DNA from 3 places in the Kitasatospora sp. NPDC127111 genome. Region 1 is predicted to be linked to each of the others. Evidence: riboswitches for the same ligand, from Rfam matches in the RefSeq annotation. Region 1 holds a riboswitch; each other region holds the start of a gene.

Region 1 (9,395 bases):
CGCCTTCGCGGCGGGGCTGCCGGCCGCGCCCGGCGCGCTGTTCGACGTGCTGTACCACCCGTGGCCGACCGCGCTGGCCGCCGCCTGCGCGGAGCGCGGCGCGACCGTGCTGGGCGGGCTGGACCTGCTGGTCCACCAGGCGGTGCTGCAGAGCGAGGCGTTCACCGGGCGGTCCCCCGGGCCGCTGGCCGCGATGCGCGAGGCGGGCGAGAAGGCGCTGGCCGGGCACTGAGCCCCGGCGGCAGGGGCGGGCGGGCTCCGCGTCCGCCCGTCGGCCGGTTGCCGTCCGTCACCCGGACGGTGCCCCCGGGTGCGCCCTGGTCATGAAAGGATTCAGGGACAAGGCACGTCCGGGCCGGTCGTGGCTGCACTGGCCGGTCCGCTGATGAAGGAGCTCCGTTGGGTACGTTGCGCTGGCTGACGGCGGGGGAGTCGCACGGCCCCGCACTCGTCGCGACGCTGGAGGGCCTGCCCGCCGGTGTACCGGTCACCACCGCCGTGGTGGCCGACGCGCTGGCGCGCCGCCGGCTCGGTTACGGTCGCGGCGCACGGATGAAGTTCGAGCAGGACGAGGTCACCTTCCTCGGCGGTGTCCGGCACGGCGAGACCATGGGCAGCCCCGTGGCGATCATGGTCGGCAACACCGAGTGGCCGAAGTGGGAGCAGGTCATGTCGGCCGACCCGGTCGATCCGGAGGTGCTGGCCGGTCTGGCCCGCAACGAGGCGCTGACCCGCCCTCGCCCCGGCCACGCCGACCTGGCCGGCATGCAGAAGTACTCGATCGAGGAGGCCCGCCCGATCCTGGAGCGCGCCAGCGCCCGCGAGACGGCCGCCCGGGTCGCGCTCGGCGCCGTCGCCCGCGCGTACCTCAAGGAGACCTGCGGGATCGAGATCGTCAGCCACGTGGTCGAGCTGGCCGCGGCCAAGGCCCCGGCCGGCGTGCTGCCGCTGCCCTCCGACGAGGCCCGGCTGGACGCCGACCCGGTGCGCTGCCTGGACGCCGACGCGTCGAAGGCGATGGTCGCCGAGATCGACCAGGCCCACAAGGACGGCGACACGCTCGGCGGTGTGGTCGAGGTGCTCGCCTACCACGTGCCGGTGGGCCTCGGCTCGCACGTGCACTGGGACCGCCGGCTGGACGCCCGGCTGGCCGCCGCGCTGATGGGCATCCAGGCGATCAAGGGCGTCGAGGTCGGCGACGGCTTCGAGCTGGCCCGCGTCCCCGGCTCCAAGGCGCACGACGAGATCGTGCCGACCCCCGAGGGCGTCAAGCGCACCTCCGGCCGCTCCGGCGGCACCGAGGGCGGCCTCTCCACCGGTGAGCTGCTGCGCGTGCGCGCCGCCATGAAGCCGATCGCGACCGTCCCGCGCGCCCTGCAGACCCTGGACGTGCGCACCGGTGAGCCGGCCAAGGCCCACCACCAGCGCTCGGACGTCTGCGCCGTGCCGGCCGCGGGCATCGTCGCCGAGGCGATGGTCGCCCTGGTGCTGGCCGACGCGGTGAACGAGAAGTTCGGTGGCGACCACGTCTCCGAGACCCGCCGCAACGTCCAGGGCTACCTGGACAACCTGATCGTCCGATGACCAGCCCCCTGGTGGTGCTGGTCGGGCCGCCCGGCAGTGGCAAGTCCACCGTCGGGCGGGTGCTCGCCGAGCGCCTGGGCGTCGGGTTCCGGGACACCGACGCGGACATCGAGCGGCTGGCCGGCAAGCCGATCCCGGAGATCTTCATCGACGAGGGCGAGCCGCACTTCCGCGAGCTGGAGACGGCCGCCGTCCGTACCGCCGCCGGGACCCACGGCGGCGTGCTCGCGCTCGGCGGCGGCGCGGTGATGGCCGGGGCCACCCGGGCGCTGCTGCACGAGCTGCCGGTGGTGTTCCTGGAGGTCCCGCTCGCCGACGCGGTCAAGCGGGTCGGCCTGGACGCCCCCCGCCCGCTGCTGGCCGTCAACCCGCGGGCCCGCTGGCGCGAGCTGATGGAGGCCCGCCGCCCCCTCTACCTGGAGGTGGCGACCGCCGTCGTCGACACCGCCGGCCGCACGCCCGAGCAGGTCGCGGACGCCGTACTGGAAGCACTGGAGCTGAAAACCCCCCATGACTGACATCGTCAGGATTCACGTCGGCGGCAGCGCCGGCCACGACCCGTACGACGTGCTGGTCGGGCACCAGCTGCTCGGCGAGCTGGCGCCGCTGATCGGCACCCGGGCCAAGCGGGTCGCGCTCATCCACCCCGAGGCGCTGGCCGCCACCGCCGACGCGATCCGCGAGGACCTGCTCGGCGAGGGCTACGAGGCGATCGTCCTCCAGGTGCCCAACGCCGAGGACGCGAAGAGCGCCGAGGTCGCCGCCTACTGCTGGTCGGTGCTCGGCCAGACCGGCTTCACCCGCAGCGACGTCGTCGTCGGCCTCGGCGGCGGCGCCACCACCGACCTGGCCGGCTTCGTCGCCGCCACCTGGCTGCGCGGGGTCCGCTGGATCTCGATGCCCACCACGCTGCTCGGCATGGTCGACGCGGCGGTCGGCGGCAAGACCGGCATCAACATCGCCGAGGGCAAGAACATGGTCGGCGCCTTCCACCCGCCGGTGGGCGTCCTGGCCGACCTCGGCACGCTGGAGACCGTCCCGAAGCACGACTACGTCTCCGGCCTCGCCGAGGTGATCAAGTGCGGCTTCATCGCCGACCCGGTCATCCTCGACCTGATCGAGGCCGACCCGGAGGGCGCCAAGACGCCCGCCGGGCCGCACACCGTCGAGCTGATCCGGCGGGCCATCCAGGTCAAGGCCGACGTGGTCTCCGGGGACCTCAAGGAGTCCGGCCGCCGCGAGATCCTCAACTACGGTCACACGCTCGGCCACGCCATCGAGCGCAACGAGCGCTACAAGTGGCGGCACGGCGCCGCGATCTCCATCGGCATGGTGTTCGCCGCCGAACTCGGCCGGCTGGCCGGCCGGCTGGACGACGAGACGGCCGACCGGCACCGCAGCGTGCTGGCCTCGGTCGGCCTGCCGCTGACCTACCGCGCGGACGCCTGGCCGAAGCTGCTGGACGCCATGAAGATCGACAAGAAGTCGCGCGGCGACCTGATCCGCTTCATCGTCCTGGACGGCCTGGCCAAGACCTCGGTGCTGGAGGGCCCTGACCCGTCGCTGCTGGTCGCCGCCTACGCGGAGGTCTCCTCGTGACCAGGGTGATGGTGCTCAACGGCCCCAACCTGGGCCGGCTCGGCAGCCGCGAGCCGGACGTCTACGGCGCCACCTCGTACGCCGGGCTGGTCGAGCGCTGCACCGCGCTCGGCAAGGAGTTCGGCTTCGAGGTGGAGGTGCACGAGACCAACTCCGAGCAGCGGATGGTGGAGTGGCTGCACGAGGCGGCCGACGGCCGGGTGCCCGTGGTGATCAACCCGGGCGCCTTCACCCACTACTCGTACGCGATGCGCGACGCCGCCGCCCAGCGGACCGCGCCGCTGATCGAGGTGCACATCTCCAACCCGTACGCCCGGGAGACCTTCCGGCACACCTCGGTGATCGCCGCGGTCGCCTCCGGCACGATCGCCGGGTTCGGACTCGGCTCGTACGAGCTGGCCCTGCGCGCACTCGCCGAGCAGCTCACCACCCGCTGAGGGGCGGGCTGACCTCGACGGAGGCCCGGCGGCGGACTGTGCCCGCCGCCGGGCCGACGTGTAGTGTCCCCGCTGAACGAAGTCGGGAGGTGACCGTGACGCAGTACGCCGGGGGTGGACAGGTCCCCCCACGTCCCGTCGCTCCGCCGGCCCCGCCGTACCCCGGCACCGCGACCGCGGGCACGGCGCCGCAGGCCCCGCACCCGGCCGGGCCGCCGCCGGGACCGCACCCGGTGCCCCCGCCGCCGGCCGCGCACGCGGCGCCCCCGCCGGCCCCGCAGCCGACCCCGCACGCGGCGACGCAGCCCGTGCCGCAGGTGACCGGACGGCCGCCGTACGGCTCCCCGGCCGGGCCCGCGTCCGTACCGCCCGCTTCCGCGCCGCCCGCGCCCGCCGCGCCTTCGGCACCCGCGCCCGCACCCGTGGCGCCCGCCCCCGCGGCGCCCGCACCCGCACCCGCGGCGCCCGCCCGGGCCGCCGCGCCGGCGCCCGCCCCCGAGCCCGCCGGGGCCACCGGGCACTTCCTGCTGCCCTCCGGCGCCCCCGTCCAGCTCCCCGCCCACCCGCAGCAGCACCAGCCGGCCGGGCCGCTCGCCGTGCTGCTGATCGGCCCGGCCGGCGCCGGCAAGACCACCGTCGCCCGGCACTGGGCCGAGCGCCGGCCCACGCCGACCGCGCACATCAGCCTGGACGACGTCCGCGAGTGGGTGCAGTCCGGCTTCGCCAACCCGCAGTCCGGCTGGAACAACGCCTCCGAGGCGCAGTACCGGCTGGCCCGCCGCACCTGCGGCTTCGCCTGCCGCAACTACCTGGCCAACGGCATCTCCTGCATCATCGACGACGCCGTCTTCCCGGACCGCCCGGCGATCGGCCTCGGCGGCTGGAAGCGCCACATCGGGCCCGGCATGATCCCCGTCGTGCTGCTGCCCAGCCTGGACTCGGTGCTCAGCCGCAACGCCCGGCGCAGCGGCAACCGGCGGCTCAGCGACGAGGAGGTCGCCCGGATCCACGGGCGGATGGCCGGGTGGTACAACTCCGGGCTGCCGATCATCGACAACTCGCACCTGGACGTCGCCGCCACCGCGGCCGAGCTGGACCGGGTGATCCTGGCCCGGCTGATGGGCATCCCCGTCCGCTGAGCCGCGCTCCCGTGCGGCCGGTGCCCCGGGCTCGCGGCCCCGGGCCCGCGCCCGGCCGGGGCGCCGATCCGCTCGCCCGGGAGTGTCGGTGCCGGCTGCGATGATGGACGGGTCCTGTCGAACCACCCGGGGGAGCTGACGCCCGTGCCGGAAGGCCACATCATCCACCGCCTCGCCGCCGAGAACGCCAGGACCTTCGGCGGCCGCCCGGTCCGGGCGAGCAGCCCGCAGGGCCGGTTCGCCGACAGCGCGAGGCTGATCGACGGCCGGGTGCTCACCGGGGCGGAGGCCACCGGCAAGCACCTCTTCCTCGGCTTCGAGGGCGGCTCCTGGGTGCACGTGCACCTCGGCCTCTACGGCGGCTTCACGTTCGGCGCGGGCCCCGCGCCCGAGCCGGTCGGCCTGGTCCGGCTGCGCCTGGAGAACGACGACGCCTTCGCCGACCTGCGCGGTCCCAACACCTGCGCGCTGATCACCGACGCGGAGAAGGCCGCCGTCGCCGCGCGCCTCGGGCCGGATCCGCTGCGCGCCGACGCCGACCCGGAGCCGGCCTGGCGGCGGATATCCGGCAGCCGGACGACGGTCGCGGCGCTGCTGATGGACCAGAAGGTGCTGGCCGGCGTGGGCAACGTCTACCGCGCGGAGGTGCTGTTCCGGCACGGCATCAACCCGCACCGGGCCGGGCGCGACCTCACCCGCGCCGAGTGGGACGCCATCTGGGCCGACCTGGTCGCCCTGATGCACGAGGGCGTCGGCGCGGGCCGGATCGACACCGTCCGCCCCGAGCACACCCCCGAGGCGATGGGCCGGCCCCCGCGGGTGGACGACCACGGCGGCGAGGTCTACGTCTACCGCCGGGCCGCCATGCCCTGCCTGGTCTGCGGCACCGAGGTGCGAACGGAGGAGCACGCCTCCCGCAACCTCTTCTGGTGCCCGGGCTGCCAGCAGGCCTGATCAGCTACCGGCCGGCCCGGGGCCCGGACGGCCGGCGCGGGCGACCGTCCGGGCGGCGGCCGCGCCGGCCAGGCAGAGCGGGGTGTAGAGGGCCAGGTTGAGCGGGTAGAAGGCCGAGCCGGTGTCGACGCCGATGCCGGCGGCCCAGACCAGCCCGGCCAGCCCGCGGGCGAGCAGCCCGCCGGCCACCGCGCGCGGACCCCAGCGCAGCGCCACGCCGGGCAGCCTGCGGGCCACGCCGTCGAGCAGGCCGCCGCGGGCCAGCACGAGGGCCGCGCCCGAGAACAGCACCGCCGCCAGCGGGAGCACCACCGGCGGGGTGAACGGCACCTCGGCGTTGAGCACCGCCCAGGAGAGTGACGAGGCGTCGGCCGCCGGCCAGGTGCTGCCGGTGGCCCAGTACACGTGCAGCAGGCCGTCGGCGGCGAGCACGGTGGCGACGGCGAGGGCGGCGGTGCGGCGACGGTTCACGGTGGTCCTCCAGGGGAGTCGACGGTTCGTCAGCCCGCAGGAGCCGCAGGCCCGGCCGGACGTTCCCGTGACGAGCGTCACAGCGGAAATCCGCGGCGGCGGGGGAACGTCCGGCCCGTCCGGCGCCTCTGAGGCGGACGTGGATGGTCCCGAAACCCGAACCGCCGAGGAGCTCGCCGGCCTGGTCCGCGCCGCCCAGCGCGGCGACCAACTGGCCGTCAGCGAGCTGCTGGAGCTGGTCGCGCCCTACGTGCGCCGGCTCTGCGGCCCGATCGCGCTGGACGACGGCCCGGACGCGACGCAGGAGGCGCTGATCGCCGTCTTCCGCAAGCTGGGCCAGCTCCAGGAACCGGCCGCGCTGTTCGGCTGGGTCCGCTCGATCGCCGTCCGGGAGGCCGTCCGGCACGTCCGGCGGGTCGCCCGCTGCGTCCCCGCCGACCTCTCCGAGCTGCCCCGCCCCGGCGACCCGCAGCTGGCCACCGACATCGAGGACGTCCTCGCCCGGCTGACGCCCGAGCACCGCGCCGTCCTGGTGCTGCGTGACCTGGAGGGCCTGGACGAGCGCTCCACCGCCGACCTGCTGGGCGTGGCGGCCGGCACCGTGAAGTCCCGGCTGTCCCGGGCCCGACTCAGCTTCCGAAGGGCGTGGCAGCAGTGAGTGCGCAGACCCCCTGGCCGGTGGCGGCCTTCGACCCGGTGCGCCGCCTGCGCGTGATCGCCGCCGTCACCCCCGGCGCCAGCGTCCGCGAGACGGTGCTCGACCTGCCGTTCGACCGGGTCTGGGCGGCCGCGGCGGACCTGGAGGGCGGGCTGCCGCGCTGGCTGCCGGACATCCGGTCGGTCCGCGTCGCCGCGGGCGGGGAGGACGGGCGGGCCGAGGCCCTGGTGGTCGGCCGCACCCGGCTGCGGGCCCGCTTCGACGTCGAGCTGGCGCCCGGCTGGTGCCTGATGCGCAGCCGGTTCCTGCTCGGCGGCATGGCCGCCACCCCGGAGCCGGACGGCACCCGCTTCGCCTTCCTCGGCGCCTTCCGCCTCCCGGCCGCCGGCCTGCTCGCCCGCGCCCTGCGGCCCGCCACCGACCCGCTCGCCCGGCGCTCGTTGGAGCGCTTCGAGCGGCTGGTGCGGGAGGGCTGACGGGGAGGGCCGACGCGGGCGGCGGCGCGGTGGCGACGGCACGCGAGGTCCGGGGCCGGGGGTCCGGGGCCGGAGGGATGGCGCCGGCTCGGGATCCGGCCCCGGTACCGGGGCCGGGGCCCGCCGCTCACCGGTTCGGACGGTCGGTCAGCCGACCGCGGCGGTGGGCTCGTGGTGGTCCGCGCCGAGTGGTTCGTCAGGCTCGGCCCCGAGCGGTTCGTGGTGTTCGGCGGCGGCGCATTCGTCCAGCAGGGGGCGCAGGGCCTCGTCCACGAGCCGGTAGCGCACCACGCGTCCGTCCTTGTCGCCGGTGACCACGCCGGCCGTGCGGAGCAGCCGCAGTGCCTGCGAGACGGCGGGGTCGCGCATGCCCGTGGCGACCGCCAGGTCGGTGACGGCGAGCGGCCCGGCGCGGTGCAGGGCGAGTAGCAGGGAGAGCCGCCCCGGGTCGGCGAGCAGCGAGAAACGCTCGGCCCAGGACCGGACGTGCCCGGTGTCGCCGATCGCGGCGATGGCCTCGCAGACCCGGTGGCCGTCGATGGTGCGGTGGCCCGTGCGGTCGGCCGGTACGAGATGCATGCGGACATTCTCGCAGGACACGGCCTGTGATCCTGAACACCTGCGCAGGTGCGCAGCCTTGCAAGGGTGGTGTGCGGGCACCTACGGTGTTGCCCGCCGTGGTGCTCGGGAAGACCGGTGACGGACCATCAAGGTCCGGAGTCCGGAGCGGCCCTCGCCACTGTGATCGGGGGAGTCGTCCGTACCCATGACGCCACTGGGCGCCTCGTGCGCCTGGGAAGGCGGGTGCGGAAGCCCCGTAAGCCAGGAGACCGGCCACGGCATCTCACGTACGACTTTCCACGAGGTGCTGGAGCGTGATCCGAGGATGACCCTGCCCGAAACAGCCGCTGCTCCGGCGGCGCCGTCCGTCCTGCCGACCTTCCGTTGGCGGCGCGAGGACACCGTCCGCACGGCCGGGTTGATGGGGGTGATCCTGGCCATGCACGTGGTGGCGTTCGGGACGCTCGTCTTCCTGGTCGCCCCCGAGAAGTACGAGGTGGGCACCCAGGTCTTCGGGGTGGGCCTGGGCATCACCGCGTACACCCTCGGCATGCGGCACGCCTTCGACGCCGACCACATCGCGGTGATCGACAACACCACCCGCAAGCTGATGGCGGACGGCAAGCGCCCGGTCTCGGTGGGCTTCTGGTTCGCCCTCGGGCACTCCTCGATGGTGGTCATCATGGCCGCGCTGGTGGCGGGGGGCGCGCAGCTGGCCAACACGCTGATGGACGACGAGTCCACCACCCACCAGTGGCTCGGCATGATCGGCACCTCCACCTCCGGCGCCTTCCTCTACCTGATCGGCGCGCTCAACCTGGCCGCGCTGGTCGGCATCCTCAAGGTGTTCCGCTCGATGCGGGCCGGCCAGTACGACGAGGCGGCGCTGGAGGAGCACCTCAACTCGCGCGGCTTCCTCGCCCGCGTGCTGAACCGGGCGACCCGCTCGATCACCCGGCCCGGCCAGATGTTCCCGGTCGGCATGGTGCTCGGCCTCGGCTTCGACACCGCGACCGAGGTGACCCTGATGGTGATGGCCGGCTCCGGCGCGGCCTCCGGGCTGCCCTGGTACGCGATCGCCTGCCTGCCGCTGCTGTTCGCGGCCGGGATGAGCCTGTTCGACACGCTGGACGGGACGTTCATGAACTTCGCGTACCAGTGGGCCTTCTCCAACCCGGTCCGCAAGGTGTACTACAACCTGACCATCACCGGGCTGTCGATCGCCGTGGCGTTCATCATCGGCACCATCGAGCTGGTCGGCGTGCTGCACGAGAAGCTGGACCTGACCGACCCGGTCAGCGGCTGGATCGCGGACATCTCGCTGGACAACGTCGGCTACGCCCTCGTCGGGCTGTTCGTGGTGGTCTGGGCGGCGGCCATCGCCTACTGGAAGCTGGCCGGCGTCGAACAGCGCTGGACCCCGCAACCGCTCCAGCCCACCCCGGCCCCCACCCCCGACCCCGCCACCCCCGAGCCGGCCAAGTAATCCCCCACCCGGCCCGCCCCGCACCGCCGC
Region 2 (9,395 bases), on a different contig from region 1:
TGATGGCCGCCCGCAAGAAGGACAGCGGCGAGCGCAACGACCTCGAGGCCGGCATGGCCAAGTACCTCGCCTCCGAGTACTGCAAGGAGGTCGTCGAGGACGCCTTCCGCATCCACGGCGGCTACGGCTTCTCCAAGGAGTACGAGATCGAGCGCCTCTACCGCGAGGCTCCGATGCTGCTCATCGGTGAAGGTACTGCGGAGATCCAGAAGATGATCGTCGGACGCCGGCTGCTGGAGGAGTACCGCATCGCGGAGTGAACCAGTGGTCCGGCCGCGGCGCGGTGACGCTCCGCGGCCGGGACCGCCGGCCCGGTGACGGCCGGACGACGGGCGTGCGGGCCCGTCCCCGGCACCCCCGCCGTGCCCACCACGGCCCCGGCCTGGTCCGCCTGGGGTCCGGCACGGCTCCCGAAGCGGCCGCAGGGCGTACAGCTGCTGTCACGCGCCTTGCGGCCGCTTCGGCGCACCCTCCCGCCCGTTCCGGGCCGCCGACGGCGCCACGCCGGGCCCGGTTCCGATGGCGTGCGCGTTGAGACAAGAGTCACCAGCCGTGTCCGGACCCTTGGGAACCGGAGCGGGCCGAGCTACGGTCGTATACCAAGGAGGCGCGGTGCCTCCTCGTGCAGGACACATGAACGAGCAGGCGGGTTGCCCACCCACCGTGTGCTCCCGATAGCATCCACCGGGACAGCAGCCGTCCCTTATTACCCGATCCCCGCGGTGGCCCCCGTCCAGCGGCCATGATCCCCCGCGACTAAGGTCTTCGATGCCCATCAGCCCGTCCCCTCACACCTCCGTCACGGACCGCGATGCCCTCGCAGCCACGACGGCCGGTCGGCGACCCCGCGTGACCATCGCGCGCGGAGCCACCCCCTGGTTCGTCCCCACCCTCGCCACGGCCGCCGTGACCACCGCCCTCACCCGGCGCAGTGGCAAGTGGGCCCTGGCTGCGGTTCCCGCCTGCGCGCTCAGCGCCGGCATGCTGTGGTTCTTCCGCGACCCCGAGCGTGAGATCGGCACGGGCAGAGTGATCTCCCCCGCCGACGGCGTGGTGCAGAGCATCGACGCCTGGCCGGACGGCCGCACCCGGGTGGCGATCTTCATGAGCCCGCTCAACGTCCACGTCAACCGGGCGCCACTGCCCGGCACGGTGACGTCCGTCGAGCACGTCGCGGGTGGTTTCGTGCCCGCGTTCAACAAGGACAGCGACCAGAACGAGCGGGTCGTCTGGCACTTCGACACCGAACTCGGCGACATCGAGATGGTGCAGATCGCGGGGGCCGTGGCCCGCCGGATCGTGCCGTACGTGGACGCCGGGACCAAGGTCGAGCAGGGCGATCGGATCGGTCTGATCCGCTTCGGGTCCCGGGTCGACACCTACCTGCCGGCCGGCGTCGAGGTCGGCGTCGAGGTCGGCCAGAAGACCACAGCCGGGGTGACACGCCTTGACCGTGACTGATCCTGAGACGATCGTCGGCCTGGACGACGAGGAGACGGCCCTGCGCCGGCGCCGCTGGGCGCGCGACCGCGAGCTGCGTGCTCCGCGCTCTCCGCAGCACCTGTCCACCGCCGACTTCCTGACCCTGGGGAACGCCGTCTGCGGCTTCCTGGCGATCTACTCGATCACCACCGGGGTCCTGGTCCCGCACATCACCAACCCGGACGCCGCGCCGGACAAGCACAGCGCCGCCACCGCGGTGACGCTGCTGCTGATCGGTTCGATGTGCGACCTCTTCGACGGGCTGGTGGCGCGCAAGCTGCGCTCCTCCGCCCTCGGGGCCGAACTCGACAACCTGGCCGACCTGATCAGCTTCGGCATCGCGCCGGCCTACTTCGTCGCGGTCTGGGGCATGGTCTCGCCGGGCTCCAACAGCCGGCTCTCGGCGCTGATCGCGCTGACCGTGCTGCTCGCGGTGGTGCTGCGGCTGGCCCGCTTCTCCGCCGTGAAGATGCGACCAGGGGTGTTCCAGGGCATGCCCTGCCCGATGGGCGCGATGACGGTGATCGCCATCGTCCTGCTCGACCCGCCGTTCCTGCCCGGTCTGCTCGCCATCTTCGGCGCGGCGTACCTCATGGTCAGCCGGATCGAGTACCCGAAGCCGCAGGGGCTGCTGGCCACCGCCACGCTCTGCTGGATCGTGCTCTCGATCGGCTGCCTGGCGGCCTGGGCGACCGGCGCGCCCGGCGGCGACACCCTGCTGCACATCGGCGCCTTCGCCCAGATCGCGCTGGCCGCGATGGCCCCGCTGCTGGTCATCCGCCGCAAGGTGGGCCAGAAGGTCGGGGACGTGCGGGCCCGCCGCGCGGAGTCGCGGCTCGGCTGACCCCGGCGGACGTACGACGAAGGGCCCGGATCCGGTCATCGGATCCGGGCCCTTTCGCATGCCCGTTCAACGTTCGGACGCCCGTTCAACGCACGCTCACGGCCCGCTCGCGGTCGCCACACGGCCGTCCGCGGGAGCGGGAGGCTTCAGGCACCGCCGCGGTGGACGCTGAAGGCCGAGCGGCGGGCCGCCCGGGCCACGCCCGGGTCCGGGTGGACCCCGGAGACGGCGGTCAGCACGGAGGCGGCCCGGGGGTGGCCGGACTGCCGGGCACGGGCGAAGAGCCGCACCGGGTCACCGGCCGAGGCGCCCTCGACGTGGCCGACCAGCAGCTCGGTCTCGCCGTGGTCGAGCACCGCGGCGGCGGTGTCCACCCAGAGCCAGGCGGCGTCCTCGGCGCCCAGCACGTCGGCCGGGGAGACCCCCTCGTCCGACTGCTCGGCCAGCCAGAGCAGCGCGTAGGGGCGCAGCACCGGCTCGTCGACGGCGGCCCGGACGGCCTGCTCGGCGGTGGAGCCGGCCACCCGCAGCGCCTCGAAGGCGAGGCCGCGCACCAGGGCGTCGTCGCCCTGGGCGGCGTCCAGCAGCTCGGCCACGGCCCGGTCGGCCGGGCGGGCGGCCACCCAGGCCCGGAACTCGGCGCGGGCCGGGCCCGGCGAGTAGTCGGCGCAGGCGTTCAGCAGTTCGAGGGCGCTCTGCTCGATGTGCCCGGCGGCGGTCTGCGCGACGGTGCAGATCTCCTCCAGCTTGGCCCGCACCGCCCAGTGCCCCAGCGGGGACAGTTCGGCGGCGTCGTCCTTGCGGACCACCGCGCCGACGGCGGCCAGGCCGTCCAGCATCCAGTCCAGGACGGCGGCGACGTCCGAGGGCGCGGCCGGGGTGTCGATCTGCGGCTCGCGGCAGGTGCCGCGGACGGCCGAGACGGCGGAGGCGGCGTGCGGGACGGGCGACAGGCCCAGCCCGCCGGTGCCGCCGCCGGCCACCCGGCGCTCGTCCAGGCCCCGGCGCAGCAGCTCCAACAGCTCGCTGTCGGCGACCGGGCCGTCCACCAGGTGCAGGAAGGACAGCAGCTGCGGCGCCTGGTCGACGGCCTGCCCGGCGAGCACCGCGAAGACGCCGCGCAGGGCGGCGGGCGGCACCGGGGCGAGCAGCGTCCAGGCGTCGAACAGTGCCGACCAGCCGCGGACCACGGCCTCGTCGTCGTGCTCCCAGGCGTGCAGGCGCCAGCCGGGGGCGGCGCCGCCGTCCCGGGCCTCCACCAGGCCGACCAGCAGGGCCTGGCCCCAGGCGTTGGCGGCGGCGCCCACCGTCATGGCCAGGGCGCGGCCGGCGGCGCGGGCGTCGTCGGGGAGCAGTTCGCCGCGCTTGTCGACCTCGGCGAGCTCGCCGGCCCAGCGGGCGATCCGGACGGCGTCGACCAGCATCCGGCGGGCCAGCGGGGCGAGCTCGGCGGGTGCGGGGAAGCCCTCCGGCACCGGGACCCGGCCGCGGCCGGGGGCGGGTGCGGGGCCTCGCCGGCGGGGTACGCCGGGGCCGCCCGGCCTGGCGCCGGCGGGGCGGTGGGCGGTGCCGGGGAGACGGGTCACCGTCGCACCGGAGCCGATCGTCGGCGGGAGCGGGGCATCACGGTCGCGCGGGTTCCGAGACGTCACGTCGAGCAGTCTTCCCCTTGTACCGGCCTTCTGTCACATCCGGTTCGCCCTCGGCACCGAGCGGCGGGCGCGGGGGGTCCACAAGATCGGGCAACAGAGGCAAACCGCCTGGCCGGATCTGTTTGGCGGGGCCACGTCAGAGTGCGAACGGTGCGGCCGGCCCACCCGGCCGGCCCACCCGGGGATCAGGGGCGGGATCAGAGGTGGGGGGTGAGCCAGCGGCGGAGGAGCTCCTCGTAGTGGGCCGGGTGGGCGTTCCAGAGCGCGGCGTGGTCACCGCCGGGGACGGCCTGCAGGCTGACCACGTCGGAGCGGCGCCCGGCGAGCCGCTCGGCGGCCCGCCAGGGGGCGACCGGGTCGTCCGGGCCGTGCAGGACGAGGGTGGGCACCCGCAGGTCGGTGCCGTCGGCGATCCGCGCGAAGTCGGCCAGGTCGACGCCGGTGCGGCCCTCCGCCGCGAGCGCGCCGAGGTCGGCCGCGGCGCCGCGGAAGCCGGCCCGGGCGGCGTCCCGGCGGGCGGTGGCGGGCAGGTCGAGGACGGGCGAGTCCAGGATCAGGCTGCCGATCGAGGAGGACCAGGCCGACCGGGCCGCGGTGTGCAGGGCGATGGTGGCCCCGACCGACCAGCCGTAGAGGATGATCCGCCCGGCACCGGCGTCCAGGGCCAGCCGGACGGCCGCCTCGACGTCCCGCCACTCGGTCTCGCCGAAGTGCCCGAGGCCGTCCGGGGACGGGGGCGCGCCCGCGTCCCCGCGGTAGGTGACGGAGAGGACGGGCAGGGCGAGCCGTTCCAGCAGCGGGAGCACCGGGAGGGTCTGTTGGCGGTCGGCGCCGTTGCCGTGGATCAGGATCACCCAGGCGCCGCGCTTGCCCTCCAGGTACCAGGCGGGGAGGGCGCCCAGCTCGCCCTCGGCGGCGGTCTCGGTGAACGGCAGGCCGAGGGCCGAGGTCGGGTCGCCGAGGTACACCCGGGGGGTGAAGCGGACCTCGGTGCCGGGCGTCAGGGTGCCGCGGTCGGCGCGGACCAGCCGCCGGGTGACGCCCTGCTCGTCGCTGCGCAGCACCTCCTCGACCACCGCGTGGCCGTCCTCGCCCCACTCCACGGCCCAGCGGCCGGGGCGGCTGCTCTCCGGGGTGCGGGTGAAGGTGGCGCGCCCGGCGGCGAGGCTCTGGACCAGGACGGGGCCGGCGGACCGCTCCGGCGCCGCCGCGGGGCGGACGAGCCGCTCGGAGGCCCGGCGCCCGATGACCAGGACGGCGACCCCGGTGCCGATGGCGGCGGCCGCCACGGCGGCTGCGGTTCCCCAACGCATATCGCTCCCCGCTCTGTCGGTCGCGGACTGGGCAGTGTGCCCACCAGTCCACTCGCGGAGGCGCCGCCCGGCCACCGGACGCGGCCGTCCGGGTCATGCCGGCGTGGGGGCGCGGACCGCGGCCGGGGCCGGCGGGCCGCTGACGGCTGGGCGCCGGGACGCTCACGCCGGGCCGCTCACGCCTGAACGCCGGGACGCTCACGCCGCGCCGCTCACGCCTGAACGCCGGGGCGCCGGGCCGGGCGGCGTCGCTGGCAGCGCTCACGCCGGGATGTCGGTCTCCCGCCGCTCCAGCAGCTCCCAGAACCGCGCGCCGAGCGGCTGCTCCGGCTCGCGCGCCGCCGGGGCCGGCGAGCCCCAGGTGCCGGCGCCCCAGTGCGAGGAGACCTGGTACTCGTTCTGCAGCGCCGTCAGGACGGGGGCGAGGTCCTGCTCGGGCACCGGCACGATCCGCGCGATCGCCCGGACGTGCGCCTGCCAGCGGCCGTCCACGCACTGCCGCAGCCGCTGGTCGAGCTCGTCCCCGCGGCCGGTCACCGCGACCAGTTCGCGCAGCGTCAGGCCGAGCACCCGGGCCAGCGCGTGGGTCTGCTCCTCGTCGCCGTCCCAGCGGCCGGTGGTCTCGGCCGCCTGGTAGTGCCGCAGGCCGATGCCGATCCGGCGGGCCGCGGTCTCCTGGCCGAGCTCGCGGGCCACCCGGAAGTCCCGCAGCCGGGCCGGGCGGACGCCCATCAGCTGGACGGCCGGACACCAGAGCGCGCGGGCCAGCGCGATGAACTCCTCCTCGTTCGGGCGCAGCTCGCCGCTCTCCCAGCCGAGCACGTGCGCGGGCAGCAGCCGGATCCCGTGGGCGGCCATGCCCTCGGCCACCTGTTCCGGGGTCAGCCCCAGCCCGGCGCGGTGCGCGCGGGCGGCCGCGGGCGAGAAGGGCACCGGGGGCACGGCGGGTGGCTCTCTGCGTCGCATGCCACCCGACGGTAGGCGTCGTCGCTTCGGCCCCCCAGCCGCCGAACGCACGAAGCGCGGCTGTGGGGGTCTCCAGGCCGCTGGACGATCGCACAGGCTGTCATGCCCCTGCGCGGGGTGGTGATCAGAGATAGCGACGGCGCGGGCGGCGCATGACGCGTGTGACCAACCCCTCCGTGACCTTGGTTGACTCGTGCTCCGGGCGCGTGATGGGATCCTTCAGCCAATACGGAGGCATGCAGAGGAAGCCGGTGCGAGTCCGGCGCGGTCCCGCCACTGTCACCGGGGAGCACGTCCGGAATCGCCACGGCGGACCGTCAGGAGCCGCTGGAAGGCCCGGAGGTGCGTCCGACCCGGAAGCCAGGAGACTCTCGCCCCCGGTACGTCGATCCAGGGCGCGGACCCTGAGTGAGGACACGCACGCGATGCAGGCTGCCCCGCCCCTCCGAGCCCTCTGCTGCCCGCCGTGCGCCCGCTGACCCGCGCCGCCGCCTTCGCGCTGGGCGCCGTCGCGGGCTACCTCGCCGACGCCCGGTTCGCCGACCCGCGCCGCGGCCACCCGGTGGCCGTCTTCGGCGGCGCGGCCGGCCGCCTGGAGCGGCGGATCTGGCGCGACGACCGGGCCGCCGGCACCGCCTACACCGCGCTCTGCGTGGGCACCGTCGCGGCCGGCGCGGTCGCCGCCGACCGGCTGCTGGGCCGCCGCCCGCTCGGGCGGGCCGCACTGGCCGCCGCCGCGACCTGGACGGTGCTCGGCGGCACCTCGCTGACCCGGGAGGCCCGGACCATCGGCCGCTCGCTCGCCGCGGGCGACCTGACGGCGGCCCGGGAACGGCTGCCGCACCTGTGCGGACGCGACCCGAGCGCGCTGGACGAGCAGCAGCTGGCCCGCGCGGTGGTCGAGTCGGTCGCCGAGAACACCGCCGACGCCGTCGTGAACGCGCTGGTCTGGGGCGGGCTCGCGGGCACGCCGGGCCTGCTGGCGTTCCGCGCCGTCAACACCCTGGACGCGATGGTCGGCCACCGCTCCGCCCGGTACGCCCGGTTCGGCTGGGCCTCGGCCCGGCTGGACGACGTGGCCGGCTGGCCGGGTGCGCGGCTGACCGCGCTGCTCACGGTGGCCGCCGCGCCCGAGCCGGGCACCGCCTGGCGGGTCTGGCGGCGGGACGGCTCCGCGCACCCCAGCCCGAACGCGGGCCAGGCCGAGTCGGCCTTCGCCGGCGCGATCGGCGTCCGCCTCGGCGGGACGCTCCGGTACGGCGAGCGCGTCGAGCACCGGCCGGTGCTGGGCGAGGGGCTGCGGCCGGTCGGGGTGGACGACATCGAGCGCGCCTGTGTGCTCTCCCGGAGGGTGAGCGCGCTGGCGCTGGGTACGACGGTCGCCGGGCACCTGCTGCTCCGGGCGGCCCTGGGCGGGAGTAGGGGTAGGACATGAGCAACGCGCTGCTGGTCGCCGGGACGACCTCGGACGCGGGCAAGAGCGTGGTCACGGCCGGCATCTGCCGCTGGCTGGCCCGGCAGGGCGTCAGGGTCGCGCCGTTCAAGGCGCAGAACATGTCGCTGAACTCCTTCGTCACCGCCGACGGCGCCGAGATCGGCCGCGCCCAGGCGATGCAGGCGCAGGCGGCCGTGGTGGAGCCCGAGGCGGCGATGAACCCGGTGCTGCTCAAGCCGGGCGCGGACGGCCGCAGCCAGGTGGTGCTGCTCGGCCGGCCGGTCGCCGAGGTGGGCGCGCTGGACTACCGCGAACGCAAGCCCGTTCTGCTGGAACACGCCCTGGAGTGCCTGGCCGACCTGCGCCGCCGCTACGACGTGGTGGTCTGCGAGGGCGCCGGCTCGCCCGCCGAGATCAACCTGCGGGACCGGGACATCGCCAACATGGGCCTGGCCACCGCCGCCGGCCTGCCGGTCGTGGTGGTCGGGGACATCGACCGCGGCGGCGTGTTCGCGGCGATGTACGGGACGCTGGCGCTGCTCTCGGCGGAGGACCAGCGGCACGTGGCCGGCTGGTTCGTCAACAAGTTCCGCGGCGACGCCCGGCTGCTCGCCCCCGGCCTGGAGATGCTGCACGAGCTGACCGGCCGTCCGGTGCTGGGCACCCTGCCGATGCTGCCGGACCTCTGGCTGGACGCCGAGGACTCGCTCGACCTGTCCACCGTGGTCGACCGGACCGCCGGGCGCGGGCCGCTCGGCGCGGACGTGCTGCGGGTGGCCGTGGTGCGCTTCCCCCGGCTCTCCAACTTCACCGACCTGGACGCGCTGGCCCAGGAGCCGGGCGTGCTGGTCCGCTGGGCCACCCGGCCCGAGGAGCTGGCCGACGCCGACCTGGTGGTGCTGCCCGGCACCCGGGCCACCGTCGCCGACCTGGCCTGGCTGCGCGAGCGCGGCCTGGAGCCGGCGCTGAAGGCCCGGGCGGCGGCCGGGCGGCCGGTGCTCGGCGTCTGCGGCGGCTACCAGATGCTGGCGCACGCGATCGTGGACGAGGTCGAGTCGAAGGCGGGGGCCGTCGAGGGCCTCGGCCTGCTCCCGACGCACGTCCGGTTCGGTGCCGAGAAGGTGCTCGGGCGGCCGGTCGGCGAGGCCTACGGGCAGCGGGTCGAGGGCTACGAGATCCACCACGGGATCGTCACGGTCGAGGGCGGAGAGGCCTTCCTGGACGGGTGCCGGGTGGGGGCCGTGTGGGGCACGACCTGGCACGGCGCGCTGGAGAACGACGGGTTCCGGCGCGAACTGCTGCGCGAGGTGGCGGGGTTGGCGGGCCGGGCGTTCGTGCCCGCGCCGGACACCTCGTTCGCCGCGGCGCGCGAGGCCCGGCTGGACCGGCTGGGCGACCTGATCGAGGAGCACGCGGACACCGACGCGCTGTGGAAGCTGATCGAGGGCGGGGTGCCGGCGGCCGGATCGCTGCCGTTCCTGCCGCCCGGGGCCCCCTTGGAGAATCATGAGTGACGTCCGCTACCCGTTCACCGCGATCGTCGGCATGGCCGACCTGCGGCTCGGGCTGCTGCTCAACGCCGTCTCCCCGGCGGTCGGCGGCGTGCTGGTGCGCGGCGAGAAGGGCACCGCCAAGTCGACCATGGTGCGCGCGCTGGCCGGCCTGCTGCCGTCCATCGCCACCGTCGACGGCTGCCGCTTCGC
Region 3 (9,395 bases), on a different contig from region 1:
GCGGCCGCCGCCACCAGGGGCTGAGCCGAGGGCCGAACACCGGAGGGGCGGGCCGGGCGCCCGGGGTTCAGCGGCTCACTCCGGCCACCCGCTCCGTCTGCGTCAGCGCCGCTCCGGAGCGGCTGCGGGGTTGAGATCGTGCGCCCGCACCGGCGCCGGCGCCCGAACGCCCGTCCGGGGGCGCGCCCTCGTGGCCGTGCCGGAGGGCCGGCGTCACCGGGTGCACCGCGGTCGTGATCAAGGAGCCGGCCTCCCGCGGCGGGAAGGTCGGCGCCCGCGCCGGCACCGATGCCCGAGCGTCTTCCCGGGCGGACGAACCTCGGAGCCGGATCGGGACGTCCTACCTTTGCCGACCGGTTCGTCGATCCGGTCCCGTCCGAGGAGTTGCCGCACCGTCATGTCCACGAGTCACCGCACCGCCGGGTCCGCCGCCCGACCGCTCACCGTCCCCGTCCCCACCTCCGCTCCCGTCCCCGTCCCCGTCCCCGCTCGCGCCCTGCCCTTCCGCGCCGTCATACGCGGCGCCCGCACCGGGCGGTTCGCGTGAAGGCCCGGGCCCTCGGCGGCCGGAAGGGGGTCGGGGCGGTCGCCCTGGTGGTGGTCGTCGCGGTGGCGGCGGGCCTGCTGTGGTGGCGCCCGTGGGCGGCCGAGGCGCGGAAGCCGTTGGCGTTCACGACGGCCGCCGGCGGCTCGGAGCGCTTCGGCACCGGGGAGCACCTGTACCGGTACAAGGTGCGGGCGGAGGACGGGCTGGCCGAGAGCCCCGCGCAGTTCGCCGCCGAGGTGGACGCCGTCCTCGGGAACGGGCGGCGCGGCTGGGCCGCGGGCAACGCCTGGTCGTTCCAGCGGGTGTCGGCCGACCCGGTGGACTTCACGGTCTACCTGGCCACGCCGGAGTCCACCGACCGGATCTGCGGCCAGTACGGGCTGGACACCGGCGGCTGGGTGAACTGCGCGGCGGGCCACCAGGTCGTCATCAACGTCAAGCGCTGGGCGGAGCTGTCGGAGTCCTACCTCGGCCGGCCCGACCTCTACCACGCGCTCGCCCTCAACCACGAGGTCGGACACTTCCTCGGGCACGGCCACGTCGAGTGCCCCGGGCCCGGGCAGCCGGCGCCGGTGATGATGCAGCAGATCAAGGGGCTGCACGGCTGCGTGCCGAACGGCTGGCCGTACGCCGAGGACGGCACCCTGGTCACCGGCCCGCCGGTTCCGGCGCCCTCACCCACGTCGTCCGTCGGCGGCACCTCCGCGCCCCGGTGACGGGAGGCGCGCCGGCCCGAGCCCCGGTGACGGGAGGCGCGCCGGCTCGCGCCCCCGGCCCGTTCCCGTCGGACCTGACGGCGCCGCAGCCGGCCGTCGGCCGTGTGCCCCGGACGCGGCGCGCAGGTGCTCAGGCCGGGATGAGCGCGTCCCACTGGTCCCGGGTGGGGCCGTCGAACCGGGGCGAGAAGTCCGGGCGGGCGGCCATCCAGGCGGTGACGTGTCGGTCCACCTCGTCGGTGCCGTAGGCCTCGTCGGCCGGTCGGAGCAGGTGGCGCACCTGGGCGCGGGCCCGCATGACGACGGGATCGTCGAAGGCGCAGTCGGCCAGGGCCGCGGCCCGCAGGTCGGAGAGCGGTGAACTCCCGCTCAGGCGTTGCTCGTTGACGCGGTCGGCGGCCACCTGAGCGTCGAACCACGGGCGGAGGGTCCGGGTGGCCCAGGCGTGGTAGCCGGCGGGGTCCGCGGCGATCCGGTCGACGTGGGTGGCGAGGTGCTGGGCGGCCTTCAGGCCGAGGGCCACGCCGTGGCCCAGGGTGGGATTGGTGTGGACGAGGCTGTCCCCGGCGTGGACCAGGCCGGTGACGACGGGTCCGTCCTGGTCGGCGAGGGCGGTCCAGCGGTTGTCCAGGCCGGCCATCGCCAGGACGGGCGACTGCGGTTCGGCGGCGAGGTCGAGCCAGGCCGCGGCGGCGGGGAAGCGGCGGGCGACGGCCTCGAACACGGCGGGGTCGGTGAGCGCGCCGCGGGTCGGGTCCCCCGTGGAGAGCACCACGTTCACCGCGAAGGTGTCGTTGTCGGAGGGGAAGACGCCGGCGAGTGCGAACGCCGCGGCCGAACCGTTGCGCACCCGCCCGGGGTCGCGCGGGCCGCCGGGTCGCAGGCGGTACCAGCGGCACAGGTAGGTGATCCCGGTGCGGTGGCTGTCGACCACGGGCGGGCGGCAGCCGGCCGCGACCAGCCAGGCGGGAACCGGCGAGCGACGACCGGACGCGTCGACGACGAGGTCCGCCCGGTGCGTCTCCGCGCCCACCCGCACGCCGGTGACCCGGGGAGGGTGGCCCTCCTCGACGGCGAGGCCGTGCACCCGGCGGCCTCGTCGCACCTCGACGGTGCGTTCCCGCCGCACGGCCGCGGTCAACGCGGCCTCCAGCACGATGCGGCGGGTGCGCAGGGTCACCAACTCCTCATCGCCGGCCCGGTGCGGCGGATGCTCACCGAACCAGTCGAAGTCGTGGTACTCCCGGGCCCCGCGTGCCAGCAGGTCCGCGTGGACGTCGGGGGCCTCGGCGAGCAGCACGCTGCGCACGGGGGCGAGGAAGGAGTGGGGCTGGACGGCCTGCGGGACCCGGGGCCGGTTCCACCGGAAGAAGTCCCGGTCCAGGTCCTCGCCGGCCTCCCGTGCGTCCTGCTCGAACAAGGTGACCGGGTGTCCCCGCCGGCCGAGCATGAGCGCCGTCCCCAGACCGCTGATACCGCCGCCGATCACCGCAACCCGCGCCACTGAAGCTCCCCTTCGCGTCGTGTTGCGGGATGATCTTACTGGTTGATGATCTCCCACCGGGAATCGGCCGTGCCCGTCGCGCGGCGGAGCGGGTGGGGAATCGGCCGTGCCCGTCGCGCGGCGGAGCGGGTGGGGTGGGGCCCGTCGCGGTGCGGAGCGGGTGGGGTGCCGCCCGTCGCGGTGCGGAGCGGGCGGGGTGCCGCGGCGGCTGTCGTGGGTCCCGGGCGGGGCTCAGAAGCCGTGGGGGGCGGCCCCGTCGCGCAGCAGGGCGAACGCCGTGGCGGTCTCGGCGGCGGCCTGCCGGGCCGCGGCGTCGATGTCCTGTCCGGCGGAGAGCCGGCTCCAGGCGTCGCGGGCGAGCACCTGGCGGACGGCCATGTACTGGGCGGCGACCAGCCGGGCGGTCACTCCGCCGTCCGGGTCGAGCGCCTCGGCGAGCGCGCGGGTGTCCGCGTCGATGTACGCCCTCAGGTGGGCGGAGAGGCTGGGGGTCTCGTAGACCAGCCGGAGGAAGGCGAGCGCCTCGGGGTGGTCGGTCAGCCCGGTGTTGGGGTCGCGGGCCTCCAGGCGCTCCAGGTGGTGGTGCTCCAGGGCGTCGAGCGGGGTGACCCCGACGGCCCGGCCGCTCACCACGCGTCCGGCCTCGCCGAGGTGGTCGGCGAAGCGCTGCAGGACCAGCTCCTCCTTGCTGGCGAAGTACCGGAACAGGGTGGGCTTGGAGACCTCGGCGGCGGCCGCGATCTCGGCCACCGAGACCTGGTCGAAGCCCCGGTCGAGGAAGAGGGCGATGGCCACCTCGGCGAGGGTCTGCCGGGTGCGCTGCTTCTTCAGGGTCCGCAGGCCCGGGTCCGGCGCGCCGGGGCTCGTCGGGCTCGGGCTCGTCGGCACCGGGCTCGTCGGGCTCGGGCTCAGGGGACTCGGGTTCACGGGGCTTGGGCGCGCTGGCTTCGGGCTCATGGGTCGATCATAACTCGGATAAATTTGTTACTCGGTTGCATTCATTACCGAGTTGCTGTTTCATGGTGTGCACCGACAACCGGAAGGACGGACACACATGACGACGACCGTGGTGATCGTGGGGGCGGGGCCGACCGGACTGACCCTGGCGTGCGGACTGGCCCGGCAGGGCGTCGCGGTCCGCGTGATAGAGAAGGCGGCCGCCTTCCACACCGGCTCGCGCGGCAAGACGCTCAACCCGCGCAGCCTGGAGGTCCTCGCCGACCTGGGCCTGGCCGAGCGGCTGGCCGCCGCCGGCCGCACCCACCTGCCGTTCCGCAAGTACTTCGCCGGCGAGTTCGTCAGCGAGGCCGAGCCGTTCGCCGGCGTCCGGCCCACGGCCACCACGCCGTACCCGGCGAGCCTGTGGCTGCCGCAGACGCGGGTGGAGCGGCTGCTGCGCGAGCGGCTCGCCGATTACGGGGTGAAGGTCGAACTCGCCACCGAGCTGGTGGACTTCCGGCAGGACGCGGCGGGGGTGGAGGTGCGGCTCGCGGACGGCGGGCGGATCGCCGCCGAGTACCTGGTCGCGTGCGACGGCGGGCGCTCCACGGTGCGCAAGCTGCTCGGCATCCCCTTCGTCGGCGAGGGCGACCCGGAGCCGATGATGGTCTGCGGCGACGTCGAGGTCGACGGCCTGGACGCGGGCGCCTGGCACCAGTGGTTCGGGCCGCAGGGCGTGTTCATGCTCTGCCCGTTCGAGGGCAGCCGCCGCTGGCAGCTGCAGGCCAGCCCGGAGACGGACGCCGAGGGCCGGATGGTCGCCCCGTCACTGGAGAGCTTCCAGCGGCTGGCCGCCCTGCACACCGGCCGCGCGGACCTCAGGCTCACCAACGCCACCTGGCTGTCCACCTGGCGGGTCAACGTCCGGGTCGCGGAGCGCTACCGCGCGGGCCGGGTCTTCCTGGCCGGCGACTGCGCGCACGTCCACCCCACGGCGGGCGGGCTGGGCATGAACACCGGCATCCAGGACGCCTGGAACCTCGCCTGGAAGCTCGGGTACGTGCTGCGCGGCCTCGCCGCACCGGCCCTGCTGGACACCTACCAGGAGGAACGGCTGCCGATCGCCGCCTGGACGCTCGACGTCACCACCGCCGGCATGGCGGCCGTCACCAAGGGCATCAGCACCCCCGGCGTCGGCGTCGAGGCCGGCCGGGTGGGCGACCTCACCGGCCTCTCGCTCGGCTACCGGTGGGGCCGGCTCGCCGCCGACGGCGACCTCCTCGACGGACCGCTCCGGGCCGGGGACCGGGCGCCCGACGCTCCCTGCACCGGCCCCGACGGCGAGCCGGCCCGCCTCTTCGAGCACTTCGCCGGTGACCACTTCACACTGCTCGGCTTCGGCCCGGGCGCCCGCCCCGCCCTCGCCGAACTGCCCGACCACGTCCGGCCGGTGCACCTCGACGACCCCGACGGCACGGCCCGCGGGGCGTACGGGATCACCGGCGACGCCCTCGTCCTCGTCCGGCCCGACAACCACGTCGCCCTCACCGCCCCGGCGACCGCCCGCGCGGAGGTGCTGGCGTACCTGACGGCCCTCGGCGCCGCCGGGTGACCCCGGGCGAGGACGCGGCCGACCGGGCGGGCCCGCTGTGCGACCGGCGGGCCCGCCCGCCCGCGGGGCCGGGGAGCGACGGGCCATACCCCGCGGGCGCCGGTCAGGGCCGCGGGCGGATGGCCAGGCCCGGCCGCCTGCGGTGCACCGTCAGGTAGACGACGCCCTCCGGCCCCGCTGCCACGGCCCGCGTGGCACCGCGCGGCAGTAGGCGCAGCGCTCCCGGCCGCAGCGCGTGGGTGGTGTCCCCGCACCGCAACGTGCCCTCCCCGGCGATCCCCAGCACCAGCACGTCCAGCTCCGGCTCGACGTGGTCGGCGACGGACGCCCCCGCCCGCAGCCGCACCACGTTCGCGTCGAGCTGACGCTCCGCGCCGGTCAGCCGCCACAGCGCCCCGGCCTGGTCGGCGGCGGCCTCCCGCAGCAGGTCGTCCAGTACCACGCCCTCACCGCGGGCATCCGAGTCGGTCATGCCGGACATCCTCCCACCGGGCCCGTGCCCCGGGACTCCGTCCGTGGGTGGTGCCGGGAGCCGCGCGGCGGCTCCCGCGTCGTCCCAGCATGTGGACGATTGAGCGGTTCTCCGTCCACGCGCCGGGGGATCGGACCTAAGCTGGCCGGGCAGCTGGTTCGCCCTGTCCGCCAGGCAGGGCGTCGCAAGAGGGAACCCGGTGGGAATCCGGGACTGCCCCGCAGCGGTGAGCGGGAACGACCGCCGTCATACGCACTGGGCCCGGGACGGGTCTGGGAAGCGACGGCCAGTAGGTGACCGCCCTTGACAGGGCGGGCGTGCCCGCGAGTCCGAAGACCTGCCCGCTGCCCGCCCGCGGACCATCCGCGCGCGGACACCCCGGTGACCTCGAGGGCGGGTCGGCGTACACACCAGGCGGATCCCGGCGCTTCCCGTGCGCCCGCGGCCGTCCGGTCCGTCACCCCTTCGCGCCCTCTCCCGTCCCCGGGGACCAGAGGAAACAGGCTCGCGAAGGAGAGTCCCTTGACAGCGAAGTCCGCAGCCGCGGCCATCCGGTCCACCGTCCACGGCTACCCCCGCCAGGGCCGCGACCGGGAACTCAAGAAGGCCATCGAGGGGTACTGGAAGGGATCGGTCACCGCCGGGGCACTGCTCGCCGCCGCGGCCGGCCTGCGCCGGGAGAACTGGGCGCAGCTCGCCGAGGCCGGCGTCCAGGAGGTGCCCACCGGCGACTTCTCGCTCTACGACCACGTGCTGGACGCCACGGTCGCGGTCGGGGCGATCCCCGCCCGCCACCGGGCCGCGGTCGACGCCGACCCGCTCGACGGCTACTTCGCCATGGCGCGCGGCACCCAGGAGGTGGCGCCGCTGGAGATGACCAAGTGGTTCGACACCAACTACCACTACCTGGTGCCCGAACTGGGCCCGGACACCGTCTTCACGGCGAACCCCGCGAAGGCGGTCGGCGAGTTGGGCGAGGCCCTCGCGCTCGGTCACGCCGCCCGCCCGGTGCTGGTCGGCCCGGTCACCTACCTGCTGCTCGCCAAGCCCGCCCCGGGCGTCGCCGACGACTTCCGGCCGATCACCCTGCTCGACCGGCTGCTGCCCGTCTACGCCGAACTCCTGGCCGGCCTGCGCGCCGCCGGCGCCGAGTGGGTGCAGCTGGACGAGCCCGCGCTCGTCCAGGACCGCACCCCGGCCGAACTGAACTTCGCCGCGCGCGCCTACCGCGAGCTCGGCGCGCTCACCGAGCGGCCCAGGCTGCTCGTCGCGAGCTACTTCGACCGCCTCGGCGAGGCACTGCCGGTGCTCGCCAAGGCCCCGGTCGAGGGCCTGGCCATGGACTTCACCGGGCCGGCCGCCGCCAACCTGGACGACCTCGCCGCCGTCGGCGGCCTGCCCGGCAAGCGCCTGGTCGCGGGCGTGGTCGACGGTCGCAACGTCTGGATCAACGACCTGGGGAAGTCGCTCGCCACCCTGGCGACCCTGCTCGGCCTCGCCGACCGGGTCGACGTGGCCCCGTCCTGCTCCCTCCTGCACGTCCCGCTGGACGCCGCCGCCGAACGCGACCTGGACCCGCAGCTCGCCCGCTGGCTCGCCTTCGCCCGCCAGAAGGCCGAGGAGACCGCGCTGCTCGCCCGCGGCCTCCGCGAGGGCACCGACGCGATCGCCGCCGACCTCGCCGCCAACCGGGCCGACCTCGCCTCCAGGGCCGCCTCGCCGATCACCCGGGACCCCGCCGTCCGCGCCCGCACCGCCGCCGTCACCGAGGCCGACGTCCGCCGCGCCCAGCCCTACCCCGTCCGCGCCGAGGCCCAACGCGCCCGGCTCGGGCTGCCGTTGCTGCCGACCACCACCATCGGCTCCTTCCCGCAGACCGCCGAGCTGCGCGTCGCCCGCGCCGACCTGACCGCCGGCCGGATCGACGCCGCCGCCTACCACGAGCGGATGGCGGCCGAGGTGCGCGAGGTGATCGCCCACCAGGAGGAGGCGGGCCTGGACGTCCTGGTGCACGGCGAGCCCGAACGCAACGACATGGTCCAGTACTTCGCCGAGCAGCTCACCGGCTACCTCGCCACCCGGCACGGCTGGGTGCAGTCCTACGGCACCCGGTACGTCCGCCCGCCGGTCCTCGCCGGGGACGTCTCCCGCCCCCACCCGATGACCGTCGACTGGTTCCGCTTCGCCCAGGGCCTGACGGACCGCCCGGTCAAGGGCATGCTCACCGGCCCCGTCACCATGCTGGCCTGGTCCTTCGTCCGCGACGACCAGCCGCTCGCCGACACCGCGTCGCAGGTCGCCCTCGCCCTGCGCGACGAGGTGACCGACCTGGAGGCCGCCGGCGCGGCCGTCGTCCAGGTCGACGAGCCGGCGCTGCGCGAGACGCTGCCGCTGCGGGCCGCCGACCGCCCGGCCTACCTGGACTGGGCCACGACCGCCTTCCGGCTCACCACCTCCGGGGTCCGCGCCGACACCCAGATCCACACCCACATGTGCTACGCCGAGTTCGGAGCGATCATGGCGGCGATCGACGACCTCGACGCGGACGTGATCTCGCTGGAGGCCACCCGTTCGCACCTGCGGGTGGCCGGAGAGCTGGCCGGGGCCGGCTACCCGCGCGAGGTCGGCCCCGGGGTGTGGGACATCCACTCCCCGCGCGTGCCGAGCACGGACGAGGCCGTCGAGCTGCTGCGCTCCGCGCTCGCGGCGATCCCGGCCGAGCGCCTGTGGGTCAACCCCGACTGCGGCCTGAAGACCCGGGGCTGGCCGGAGACCCGCGCCTCGCTGGAGAGCCTGGTCGGCGCCGCCCGCCGCCTGCGGAAGGAGCTCGCCGGCTGACGCCGTCCGGCACCGGGGCGGCCGCGGCGGGGGACACCGCAGCCACCCCGGCGCCGGCGGTCCGGTCAGGCGGTCCGGTGGGCGTGGAAGCCACGGCCGGTCCTGCGGCCGAGCAGCCCGGCGTCCGGCATGGAACGGGGCACGCGGTACGTTCCAGTCAGGGCGAGCGCCGGGCACGGGGACCGGCGGCACGGACGGAGGTGCGCGGTGGCGAGCCGGGAAGAGGCCATCTGGAGACGGGCGCCGCTCGGAGCCGGACAGTCACTCGACTTGCTGACCGCCCGCTTCGACCGGCACGTGTACGCCCCGCACAGCCACGCGGAGTACACCATCGGCGTCTGCGTCGGCGGCTCCGAGGTGATCGACTACCGGGGCGGGCGGCTGCACGTCGGCCTCGGCGAGATCGTGGTCCTCGAACCGGGCGAGGTGCACACCGGCGGCCCCGGTACCACCGAGGGCTACGCGTACCGCGCCCTCTACGTCCCGCCGCCGCTGCTCGCCGAGGCCACCGAGGCGCCGTCGCACTTCGCCGCGCCCGTCGTGGACGACCCCGCCCTCGCCGCCGCCCTGCGCACCGCCCACACCGAGCTGAGCGCGTCGCCCGCCGACGCGCTGGAGGCCGAGTCCCGGCTGTCCTGGCTGCTCGGTGCCCTCGCCCACCGGCACGGCTCGGCCCGGCCGGTCCGCGACCGGGTGTCCGGAGCCGGCCAGATCGCCCGTGCCGTCCGGGACCGGCTCGCCGACGAACTCCTCGCACCGCCCGCCCT

The links. Region 1 has a riboswitch for cobalamin ahead of ACFVHB_RS12745 (HoxN/HupN/NixA family nickel/cobalt transporter). Riboswitches for the same ligand answer to the same signal wherever they lie in the genome.
Region 2: it holds a riboswitch for cobalamin, as region 1 does, so the genes downstream of both, ACFVHB_RS35775 (cobalamin biosynthesis protein) here and ACFVHB_RS12745 (HoxN/HupN/NixA family nickel/cobalt transporter) in region 1, are expected to answer to the same signal.
Region 3: it holds a riboswitch for cobalamin, as region 1 does, so the genes downstream of both, metE (5-methyltetrahydropteroyltriglutamate--homocysteine S-methyltransferase) here and ACFVHB_RS12745 (HoxN/HupN/NixA family nickel/cobalt transporter) in region 1, are expected to answer to the same signal.

The regions. Positions count from the first base shown of each region.
Region 1 is NZ_JBHXTG010000015.1:64,239-73,633, reverse strand. It holds gene ACFVHB_RS12800 (shikimate dehydrogenase) at 1-232, shown strand, start outside; gene aroC (chorismate synthase) at 400-1,584, shown strand; gene ACFVHB_RS12790 (shikimate kinase) at 1,581-2,102, shown strand; gene aroB (3-dehydroquinate synthase) at 2,095-3,183, shown strand; gene aroQ (type II 3-dehydroquinate dehydratase) at 3,192-3,620, shown strand; gene ACFVHB_RS12775 (AAA family ATPase) at 3,716-4,759, shown strand; gene ACFVHB_RS12770 (Fpg/Nei family DNA glycosylase) at 4,904-5,713, shown strand; gene ACFVHB_RS12765 (DUF3995 domain-containing protein) at 5,714-6,184, opposite strand; gene ACFVHB_RS12760 (RNA polymerase sigma factor) at 6,324-6,842, shown strand; gene ACFVHB_RS12755 (SRPBCC family protein) at 6,839-7,318, shown strand; gene ACFVHB_RS12750 (ArsR/SmtB family transcription factor) at 7,466-7,897, opposite strand; cobalamin riboswitch at 7,980-8,172, shown strand; gene ACFVHB_RS12745 (HoxN/HupN/NixA family nickel/cobalt transporter) at 8,205-9,365, shown strand.
Region 2 is NZ_JBHXTG010000094.1:1,092-10,486, forward strand. It holds gene ACFVHB_RS35745 (acyl-CoA dehydrogenase family protein) at 1-260, shown strand, start outside; gene ACFVHB_RS35750 (phosphatidylserine decarboxylase) at 769-1,461, shown strand; gene ACFVHB_RS35755 (CDP-alcohol phosphatidyltransferase family protein) at 1,448-2,326, shown strand; gene ACFVHB_RS35760 (hypothetical protein) at 2,473-3,912, opposite strand; gene ACFVHB_RS35765 (alpha/beta hydrolase family protein) at 4,176-5,291, opposite strand; gene ACFVHB_RS35770 (helix-turn-helix domain-containing protein) at 5,553-6,257, opposite strand; cobalamin riboswitch at 6,443-6,649, shown strand; gene ACFVHB_RS35775 (cobalamin biosynthesis protein) at 6,724-7,692, shown strand; gene ACFVHB_RS35780 (cobyric acid synthase) at 7,689-9,206, shown strand; gene ACFVHB_RS35785 (putative cobaltochelatase) at 9,199-9,395, shown strand, end outside.
Region 3 is NZ_JBHXTG010000105.1:7,725-17,119, reverse strand. It holds gene ACFVHB_RS37175 (hypothetical protein) at 1-24, shown strand, start outside; gene ACFVHB_RS37170 (hypothetical protein) at 398-547, shown strand; gene ACFVHB_RS37165 (DUF3152 domain-containing protein) at 544-1,263, shown strand; gene ACFVHB_RS37160 (FAD-dependent oxidoreductase) at 1,394-2,767, opposite strand; gene ACFVHB_RS37155 (TetR/AcrR family transcriptional regulator) at 2,999-3,655, opposite strand; gene ACFVHB_RS37150 (FAD-dependent monooxygenase) at 3,822-5,318, shown strand; gene ACFVHB_RS37145 (cupin domain-containing protein) at 5,422-5,790, opposite strand; cobalamin riboswitch at 5,928-6,150, shown strand; gene metE (5-methyltetrahydropteroyltriglutamate--homocysteine S-methyltransferase) at 6,313-8,628, shown strand; gene ACFVHB_RS37135 (AraC family transcriptional regulator) at 8,899-9,395, shown strand, end outside.